2 regions of the Bacillus sp. CGMCC 1.60114 genome follow, and region 2 is predicted to be linked to the other one. Evidence: a T-box and tRNA genes for the amino acid it is inferred to sense, from the RefSeq annotation. Region 2 holds a T-box; the other holds one or more tRNA genes.

Region 1 (5,401 bases), on a different contig from region 2:
GAATGTGAAATTTCGTATAAATGGGCAAGATTTAGCGAAGATGCCTGTTGCTGGTACGCCGATTGGTAATGGATTAAGCCGGGCAAATGGCATTAACTTTGATGATGAGCAAGTGGCTGATATTACAAACACAAAACCAGTTACGTTGTATTTCTTGGCGCAAAATAATAAACAAAATTATTATGTACCAGTAACGCGCCGCGTTGCAGAAGGAAAAGAAAATGAAGTCGCGACAATTGTAAATGAACTTGTAAAAGGACCAGCGCATCAATCAGCGTTAACATACGACTTTAATCCAGATGTGAAGCTAATCAATGAGCCGAAACTTGAAAAAGGAACGGTGACGCTAAACTTTAATGAAAATATTTATGGGAATAAAGGTAAAAGTATGATTTCTGACTATGTACTCCAGTCTCTTGTATTAACTTTAACGGAAAAACAAGGAGTAGAAAATGTGTTAATTCAAGTGAATGGAAAAGCGAATCTTGTTACAGAAAAAGGCACTAAATTAATAAAACCAGTCGATCGTCCGCAAAACGTGAACACAGGTAGTTTTTAAACAGGAATAATTTGATATACTTAATTTATGAAAAGAAGGGGAACTCCCCTTCTTTTATTGTCATACATAACATAATTTTTAAATGGGCTATACTAACATGTAGCAGTTATAAGGGGGTTATTTTTATGCGAGTAGATGGTAGACAAGCATCAGATTTGCGCCGTGTACATATTCATACGAATTATTTAAAACATCCAGAAGGATCAGTATTGATTGAAGTTGGCGATACGAAAGTTATTTGTACAGCAACGATTGAAGAAAGGGTTCCGCCGTTTATGAGAGGGGAAGGAAAGGGATGGGTTACAGCTGAGTATTCCATGATTCCTCGTGCAACAGAACAGCGTACCATTCGTGAATCGAGTAAAGGAAAAGTAACAGGGCGCACAATGGAAATTCAACGTTTAATAGGACGAGCATTACGTGCTGTGGTTGATTTAGAAGCGCTTGGTGAAAAAACGGTTTGGATTGACTGTGACGTCATTCAAGCTGACGGTGGAACGAGAACAGCTTCTATTACCGGTGCGTATGTTGCAATGGTATTAGCCTTTGAGAAGCTTGTAGCAGCAGGAAAAGTATCGAAAATTCCAGTGAAAGATTACTTGGCAGCAACGTCTGTTGGAATCGTTGATGAGCATGGTGTTGTGTTAGATTTAAATTATGTAGAAGATTCTAAGGCGAATGTCGATATGAATGTTATTATGACAGGAAAAGGGCATTTTGTTGAAGTGCAAGGTACAGGAGAAGAAGCGACATTTAGCCGCAGTGAATTGAATGAATTGCTTGATGCAGCGGAACATGGAATTTTACAGCTTATTGAAATGCAAAAAGAAGCTTTAGGCGATATTGTAACTCATATGGAATAGAGGCGAAAATATGAAACAAGTTGTAGTAGCGACAAAGAATGCGGGGAAAGTACGTGAATTTGCGGAGCTATTTGAAAAGTTTGATTTAGAAGTAAAATCACTTTATGATTTTCCTCATATTGAAGAAGTAGAAGAAACTGGTGAAACGTTTGAAGAGAATGCCATTTTAAAAGCGGAACATCTATGTAAACAGTTAGATGAAATTGTCATTGCGGATGATTCGGGTTTAATTGTAGATGCCCTGCAGGGGAAACCAGGAGTTCGCTCTGCTCGTTATGCAGGAGAGGAAAAGGATGATCAAGCTAACATTCAAAAGGTTCTAGAAGAATTAAAGGGTATTCCAATGGAGAAACGTACAGCACGTTTTTATTGCGCATTAGCCGTTGCGTTTCCACAAGAAGATAAAAAACCATTGATTGTAAACGGAACGTGTGAAGGGAAAATTTTAGAACAACAGCGCGGGGAAAATGGCTTTGGTTATGATCCAATCTTTTATGTAGAAGAATACAAAAGCGCAATGGCAGAATTATCATCCGATGAGAAAAATAAAATTAGTCATCGCGGGCGTGCTCTTCGAAAATTAGAAGAAAAAATTCCAGTATGGTTTTTAGGAGAAGAACAATAAGGGAGCGAAACCGATGAAGGCGTTAATTGTGAGCGACAGTCACGGTTCTGTGAAAGAGTTAAAGCAATTAAAAGAGCAATATGAGGGAAACGTAGATGTAATGATTCATTGCGGTGATTCTGAATTAACATCTCAGCATTCTGAACTAGAAGGATTTCATGTAGTGAAAGGAAATTGTGATTTTGCTGGTGATTTTTCAAATGACATCATCGCAGATGTACAAAGCACACGTTTTCTTGTAACGCATGGCCATTTATACAATATTAAAATGACGCTGCAAACACTTTTATATCGTGCTAAAGAAGCTGAGGCAAATGTTGTTTGCTTCGGTCATTCGCATATATTGGGAGCAGAAATCATAGACGATATATTGTTTATCAATCCAGGAAGTATTCTTTTGCCGCGCTCGCGAAGAGAAAAAACATTTGCTTTATTAGAAATACAAGAAAGCGAAATAGAGATTCGTTTTCTTACATTAGATGGTGCAACTGTAGCGGAAAAAACGTTTAAAATAGGGTGAAAAATTTTTCTTCACCCTATTTTAAAAAAATGTTGACTTTAATTATTGGTAATAATATAATAAGAACTGTCGATGAGACATTAGAAAAAATTTCATATCATGCGGGTGTAGTTTAGTGGTAAAACAAGAGCCTTCCAAGCTCTGGTCGAGAGTTCGATTCTCTTCACCCGCTCCATGTCCCAGTAGCTCAGCAGGATAGAGCAACGGCCTTCTAAGCCGTCGGTCGGGAGTTCGAATCTCTCCTGGGACGCTAAAAAAACCTTGTTATCTTTTGATAACAAGGTTTTTTGTTTGTTTTAAATGTATTCTTTTTTGCTTGATCCAGTAAAATGGTAGTAATCCGAGTGTAGGAATGGTTAAAAGGGGGATTTGAAATGAAACGATTTATAATGCTTTTAGGCTTTATATCGCTTTTGACTCTTTTGACAGCTTGCTCGTCTACACTATCTTTAGAACTTGTAAATGCAAAAGTTGATATAGTTACCGATAAAAATAAGGTTGGTGCGATAGGAATAACAGAAGGTGATAAGAAAGGGCAGGAGCTTGTACCAACGGCATTATATTATGAGTTTAAAATTAAAAATAATGGGAAGCAAAAAATTGGAGGATTTGGCGATAAAGGTTTACAAGTGAAAATTGAACCTAATGATAAATTGGTGAATACTTCCAAAGGAATAGTTGGCTTTAATATTTTTGACCCCTCTGCATATGAAGGATCGGGTGTAGGTTTTGGAAGTTCCTTTAGCGGAGAAATCAAACCTGGTAAAAGTGGGGAATATATTCTAACTTTTGATTTAGGTGTAAGTGAAGAAAACTCGCAAGTTCCACTAAGAGTTCCAGCAAAAGAAGCATTGAAAAAACTTGAGAATAACGCTTTAGATGCTTCACTATTAGTGACGTTAGATGGTAAAGAAATAGCTCGATTTGATTTAAATAAGAAATAGTAATTGTATTATTTAATATGATAAAAAAGTAAAGCATTGGTGATAAAACCGATGCTTTTTTAGTGTTAAATGATTGTTATTTTTTTGTTTTTTAACTCCCTCAGAAGAGAACGTACTATAAAGAATGCTTTTCTCTTCTATGATGTTACATTAATTTTAATAAAGTTCTCATTTAAATCTAATTAGATTTTCAGACGAATTTCATTAAAAGATATTAAAATAGGGACTAGCTTGTAGTAATCATCAAATAAATAAACGAGAATCATGAAATGGTTTGAGACATTGATTATCGGTTTAAATACAATAAAAAGGAGATGAGTTCATTGGCAAAAAATCTATCTGCTTCTGATGAAGTCGTTGCCGCCCCGTCACTAGGCCGACAGATGTTGAATAAGGTTCCAGAAGTCATGATCTTCTTCTGGATAATCAAAATTTTATGCACAACTGTCGGTGAAACATTTGCTGATTTCCTAAATTTCAACCTTGGATTTGGTTTAACTCTCACTACCATAATTATGGGAATAGCGTTTTTCGTTGCATTGTATCTTCAATTCAGAGCAACTAAATATGTTCCAGGCATTTATTGGCTAACTGTTGTTCTTATAAGTGTATTTGGAACGTTGGTAACTGATAATTTGACAGACAGTATGGGAGTACCTCTTGAGGTTAGTACGGTAGTTTTCTCCGTACTGCTAGGTTTAACTTTTCTTTTTTGGTATCTCAGTGAAAAAACACTCTCGATACACTCGGTTTATACAAGAAAAAGAGAAGTTTTCTATTGGCTGACCATTCTTTTCACATTTGCACTTGGAACAGGAGTCGGAGATTTATATTCTGAACAACTCGGTCTTGGTTATCTTCGTACAGGAATAATAGTCGTTCTTATAATTGGTTGTGTATTTTTGGCATGGAAATTTTTGAAACTTGATGGAATATTAGCGTTTTGGATTGCGTATATTCTTACTCGTCCACTCGGAGCATCATTAGGAGATTACCTATCTCAACCAAAAAATAATGGCGGGTTAGGTTTGGGGACAACAGTTACTAGTGTGATTTTTCTAATAGCTATTTTAGCGATAATCGTTTTTCTTGCTGTTACAAAAGTTGATACAAAGACAAAAAGTGATACAGCAGAAACAAACCAAGCAAATGGAAACAAGAAAAATGTTTTGACACAAACCATTGTGGTACTATGCATGTTCTTAGTTGTTGGTATAGGTGGTTATGTTTGGTGCAGTAATCATATAGCGCCGCAAACCGATGCTACACAAACTACATTGGCTGGACAATTAACAGATTTTGTTAAAATCGAAAGTGATATGCTAAACCATGTAAATTCAAATGACTTTACTTCGGCGAAAAAAGGGGCTGACGATTTGGAACATGAATGGGACGTATCGGAGCCTAAACTTAGGAAAATAGATGGCACAACATGGACTGAAATTGATGGAACTATTGACAGTGTATTAGCGGCAGTTCGTTCATCAAACCCTGATGTCAACAAGTGCAAATCTGCACTTAACAATTCGCTTAGTGTCATAAATGGAGCGGATAAATAAAAATTTTAGGAATCGTAAATCTGAACTGCACCCCAATTGTTAGACGCAACTAACAATTGGGGTGCAGTTTTTTTATGTTTTCAATGAATTTTACAGAAAAACTATAGTAATTAGAAAAAGAATGAAAAGCAAAATTAGTTTAGGTTAATTGTTAATAAACTTCTCAAATACAAAGCCAAAATCTTTTACATTATATTGTTTCTTTGTATCAACAAGCCAATTGAACGCAATTTGATTAATTTCTTTAAACTGTGCTGCTACATCTACTTCGGCATTTCTTACGTTGCCTAATGTAGAAGAGGCCATTTCCAAGCTCTTATGTGCGTATTGC
Region 2 (5,401 bases):
CATCATTTGATTCTTCCTTACAGTTGCTAAAAGAAAGAAACCCTGCTGTTCAAATATAGAACGAAAGAGTATTTTTAAATAAGTGAAACCCGAGCTTTTTTGGTCATAGTCATCGATTTTACAGAGTAACACAATACAGCCGTTTACTTTGAGGTTAGGCTCAAGCTCAGTAATGTATCTATGAATTCGCTCTTCACTATGTGCCCCATCGATCCATCTTTGAATCCATTCCGTTTCATCAGCCTTCCTTCGTTCTTCAACATATAACTCACGTAATAGGTTTTGCGCCAATGCTATGGCACTTCGGTCTACTATAAGTGATTCAAATCCATTTATTTCAGATTCTGAAACGACGAAGAGGTCTGCAAATTTTTGATCTAAAGCTTGTATTGATTGACAAAAAATAGTTACGTCCTTTTGTACGTTATCCCCTCTTAAAAATTTAATGATTTTCTCTTGTTCATCAGGCATTTTTTCGGAAATAATTTGGATTTCACCTTCTTTTGAACGATACAATACTGTCATTTGTAAATAATCGTGTAACAGTTGCAAGATTTTTGATTGTGAGTTAGATGTAAGAAGCAACCGATTTAACTGATGTGAATAGTCTTCTAAATCTGAAATCATTTGATAGTGTTTTTTCAATAAAAGAGTATGTACATCTTGTGTAATATCAACAAACCGTACTTCATGATAGAAAACAATTAATGGGAAATCATGACAATCGGCTAATTCTATAATTTCTTGTGGCACGTCAGTCATATACATTCCTAATTCAATACAAAGTCCTGCAGCATTCGCATCAATAAATTCTTTAAGTAATGAAAGAAAAACTTCTTTATCTCCTTTCCATCCAACTCCTGTAGAAAGGATAAGTTCATTTCCGTTTAAGAGATTTCCAATTCGAGGTATTTCCATAATATGTAGCCACTTTACCGTTCGGCAAAGGCCGGCTTTCCCTGCTATCACTTTTGCATTTTGAAAATGCCTATGCTTTAAGATTTCCTTTACTGATAAATTAACCCCAGTATTCATTTTATCGTACACCTCTTTAGAGTTTAGAAACTTTAATTCTAATAATATTTTATTTGAAAATTTTAAATTATACAAAATATAAAAAACTAAATACAGGTAATTTTCCTGTGCTCAAGTTTTCTCATACCCCTGTTTAGTATGACATATGTCCTATACAACACTTTATAAATACTGTAATTTATAAAGTGTTGTATAGCATAATAAGTATTTTATATAAAACTAGATTCGTATTTTACTTGTTATGACATTTTGTAACAAAATGCTATAGGACATCATATAAGTACGTTGACAAGACTTTTTTATAAAAAAGTTTGTATGTGATAACTAGAAAAACTAACTATATTTGGAGGATTAGTATGAAGTACGAGATTATAATATTTGATGCAGATGAGACTTTATTTGATTTTAAAAAATCTGAAAAAGATGCTCTTAAAAATACTATGCTTGCGTTTAATATAGAATATGATGAAAATCATCATTTGAAAGTATACAAGGATATAAATACAGCTATATGGAAAGAGCTTGAGGATGGACTTATTACTCAGAAAAAATTAAATGTTGAAAGATTTAAACGGTTATCAAATAAATTAAATGCTGAATTTGATGAAGTTGAATTTGCACAATTATATATGAAACATTTATCTTATGCATCTTTTTTATACGATGAGAGTATAGACCTTGTAGAAAGTCTACATAAAGATTATAGACTTACTATAATTACTAATGGTCTTAAAGATGTTCAGGATCATAGAATAAGAAAATCTATTATAGCAAAATACTTTGAAGATATCGTAGTCTCTGAGGATGTTGAGGCATCAAAGCCAGACCCTAAAATATTTGAACACGCTTTAAACAATATACAGCACACTGACAAGAGCAAGGTATTGATGGTAGGAGATAGCTTAACTTCTGATATACAAGGCGGGATCAATTTTGGTATAGATACGTGCTGGTTTAATCCTAATAAAATTGTAAATACATTAGGATTGAAACCTACTTTTGAGATTTCAAATTTGATGGAGCTTAAAAATATACTAAAAAAATAGATATACCTTAAGACAGCGGTTGTCTCAAAATGATTTAAAACTCGTTTTGAGTACAGCCTCTTTTATTTTATAAAATTAATCCATGTTTACTAATTAGCTGAAATGTTATAAATAAAAAAGAGAAAGAAATTGATAAACACTCAATTCCCTTCTCTTTCATATCCTCTACATCTCCTCAGGCGCTTCCATCCCAAGCAAACGTAAACCTTCTTTTAATACAATTTCCACCGCATATGCGAGCGCAAGTCTACTTTCTTTCTGTGCGTTTTCTTCTAAAATACGAACGTTACCATAATATTTATTAAACGCCTGCGCCACGTCTAGTAAATATTTTGCAATATGAGATGGCTCGTATTTTACAAAAGCTGTTTCAATGACTTGCGGAAAGCGATTTAACAATTTTATCACTGTCCAGCTTATATCATCTGTTAACTTTAATTCTTGTTTCTCAATATCTATATCGCTTTTTTTCAATAGCGAACAAGTACGTGCATGTGTGTATTGAACGTATGGTCCTGTTTCTCCTTCAAATTTCAGCATATTTTCAAGCGAAAATTCGATATTATGCATGCGTTCATTTTTCAAGTCGTGGAAAATAATTGCACCGACACCGACCTGTCTTGCTACTTCATCTTTGTTCTTTAAGTTCGAATTCTTTTCTTCAATATTTTGCTTTGCTAGCAAAATTGCTTCTTCTAGCACTTCTTCTAATAGAACAACTTTTCCTTTACGAGTAGACATTTTCTTACCGTCTTTTAAAATGAGTCCAAATGGTACGTGAGACATACCTTCTACCCACTGGAATCCTAATTTTTTTAATACTGTGAAGAATTGTGAGAAATGTAAGCTTTGTTCTTCTCCAACAACATATAATGCTTTATCAAATTCATACGTATTTTGACGATATAATGCAGCTGTTAGATCACGCGTTGCATAAATAGTAGCACCATCTGACTTTTTAATTAAACATGGCGGCATTCCTTCTGCTTCTAAATTGACCACTTGTGCTCCGTCTGATTCCTCTAGTAAACGGTGTTCTTCTAGAAGCGAAACGAGATCATCCATCTTATCATTATAAAATGCCTCGCCTTGAAAATTCGAGAATTCTACGCCAAGCAGTTCGTAAATACGAGAGAACTCTTTTAAAGATTCATGACGAAACCAATTCCATAAATATACCGCTTCTTGGTTTTCATCTTCTAACTTTTTAAACCAAGCACGTCCTTCTTCTTCTAACTCTGGATATTCTTTTACTTCTTCATGAAAACGTACGTATAACTTAAATAGCTCACGAATCGGATCTTCTTTGACAAGTTCTTCATCGCCCCATTTTTTATAGGCTGTAATAAGTTTCCCAAACTGCGTTCCCCAGTCACCGACGTAGTTAATGCCAACGACTTCGTAACCACACTTTTCACATATATGTTTTAATGCATTTCCAATCATTGTAGAACGTAAATGCCCCATCGAAAATGGCTTAGCTATATTAGGAGATGAATAGTCAATTACAACTGTTTTTTCTTGCCCAAAGTGCAGCTGCCCATATTCTTCTTTTTCGTCTAGTATTGCATTTAACACTTCATTACTTACAGTTTGACGATCGAAGAACACATTTACATATGGTCCAACTGCTTCTACTTTTGTAAAAAATGGGTGAGATAATTTATCTGCTAGTTCCTGCGCAATAACTGCTGGTGCTTTTTTATATTGTTTTGCCAATGTGAAACAAGGAAAGGCTGCATCTCCAAACTCATCTTGCTTTGGTGTTTCAATTAAAGCGGCAATTTGTTGTAATGATAAACTTGGTTCTAATACATCGAATACATGCTGTGCAAACTTCATTTTATATTCCATCAGTATCTTCCTCCTTTTTATCAATAAAAAAACTCGCCTCTTTTCTAAAAAAGAGACGAGTTTACACCCGTGGTACCACCCTTGTTGTTCATAACGAACCACTTTCCCGTTTATAACGAGGTAAGGGAGCCCCGGCTTACTCTACTACACCGTTCAAGCAGCATCTCCGAAGTGCGCTTCATTATTTTCTCTGCACTAGGCTTTCACCATCCCTAGCTCGCTATCGCTTCTGAAAATAATTACTCTCTTCATCCAAGATTTTCTATGCAATTGATTATAGTCCATTATACATATTATCTGACAATTAGCAAGTTTCAATTACACCAAAATGAAATTTAGAGCTTTTTCGTTTATATACAAAGAAGTTATGTTTTTCAAAACGCGTACTACGAAAATGGTCTTTTAACACAACTCGTTTTCGCGCCACACGCTTTGCCTCTTTAATTGTCTCATCCGTAATATCGTTGTACAATGCAAAATGTTTTAAACCACGAATACCGTCTGATTCTAATACTGTTTCTTCAAACATCGGATCTAAATATACTACATCGTAGCTATGATCTGCACATTGTTGCAAAAAAGATAAATGCTCCGTATGCTTTACTGTAATTCGCTGCATTGCTTCGTTAATTTCTGTTACACCTGCATCCCACTGTTGAAGACCTTTTTCAATTAAATATGCCATATAGCGATTACCTTCTAATCCAGTAACTTGTCCCGCTTCTCCTACAGCATAACTTGCCACAATGCTATCAGATGCCATACCTAGTGTGCAATCCAGTACTGTCATCCCTTCTTCTATCTGCGCAGCTTGCAGAAATGGATCATGTTCACCGCGCATTAATCGCTTCACGCGAAACATTGCTGAATTTGGATGAAAAAAGAACGATTCTTCCGTTCCTTGCGGATAAATCGCTAATCGGTTCTTCCCAACAACAAGTATATCTTGTTTATATTGCTCATGTAATTCATAAATAGGATGATCATTTCTCACTAAAAAAGTACATTGTAAATCTGCTGCTATTTTTTCAGCATATGTGGTCATCTCTTTATTTGTTCGTCCTGCTGTCGTTACAATCATTCTTTCACCTCATTACAAAGAAAAAGGGAGAAAATCTCTCCCTTTTTAGCAATGCTTTTCAAAAGCTTGTTCTAAGTTATTAATAATTTCTTCCATTGTTGCACCTTCAATTTCATGACGGTGAATAAAGTGAACGACTTCTTTTCCTTTTAATAAAGCCATAGATGGTGAAGATGGCGGGATATCATCAAAGTAAGAGCGCATCATTGCTGTTGCTTCTTTATCTTGACCTGCAAATACAGTTACAAGATTGTTAGGTTGCTTCTCAGAACGTACAACCGCTTGGCCAGCTGAAGGGCGTGCTAATCCTGCCGCACAACCACACACAGAGTTTACAACAACTAATGTTGTCCCTTCTGTATTTTCCATATATTCTTGTACTTCT

What was found. The T-box of region 2 lies ahead of argS (arginine--tRNA ligase). A T-box ahead of a tRNA ligase gene usually reads a tRNA of that ligase, here a tRNA-Arg.
Region 1: it encodes a tRNA-Arg, which carries the amino acid that the T-box ahead of argS (arginine--tRNA ligase) is inferred to sense. The anticodon was not compared.

Annotation. Positions count from the first base shown of each region.
Region 1 covers NZ_JBHTHG010000007.1:294,976-300,376, reverse strand. Annotated here, with positions in the region: gene ACFQZ1_RS04670 (GerMN domain-containing protein) at 1-559, shown strand, start outside; gene rph (ribonuclease PH) at 685-1,422, shown strand; gene ACFQZ1_RS04660 (XTP/dITP diphosphatase) at 1,433-2,047, shown strand; gene ACFQZ1_RS04655 (metallophosphoesterase) at 2,061-2,567, shown strand; tRNA gene ACFQZ1_RS04650 (tRNA-Gly) at 2,669-2,742, shown strand; tRNA gene ACFQZ1_RS04645 (tRNA-Arg) at 2,744-2,817, shown strand; gene ACFQZ1_RS04640 (hypothetical protein) at 2,942-3,511, shown strand; gene ACFQZ1_RS04635 (COG4705 family protein) at 3,835-5,070, shown strand; gene ACFQZ1_RS04630 (PH domain-containing protein) at 5,215-5,401, opposite strand, start outside.
Region 2 covers NZ_JBHTHG010000118.1:226,490-231,890, reverse strand. Annotated here, with positions in the region: gene ACFQZ1_RS22510 (PucR family transcriptional regulator) at 1-1,035, opposite strand, end outside; gene ACFQZ1_RS22505 (YjjG family noncanonical pyrimidine nucleotidase) at 1,392-2,081, shown strand; gene argS (arginine--tRNA ligase) at 2,247-3,935, opposite strand; T-box leader at 3,984-4,199, opposite strand; gene ACFQZ1_RS22495 (class I SAM-dependent methyltransferase) at 4,240-5,016, opposite strand; gene ACFQZ1_RS22490 (BrxA/BrxB family bacilliredoxin) at 5,062-5,401, opposite strand, start outside.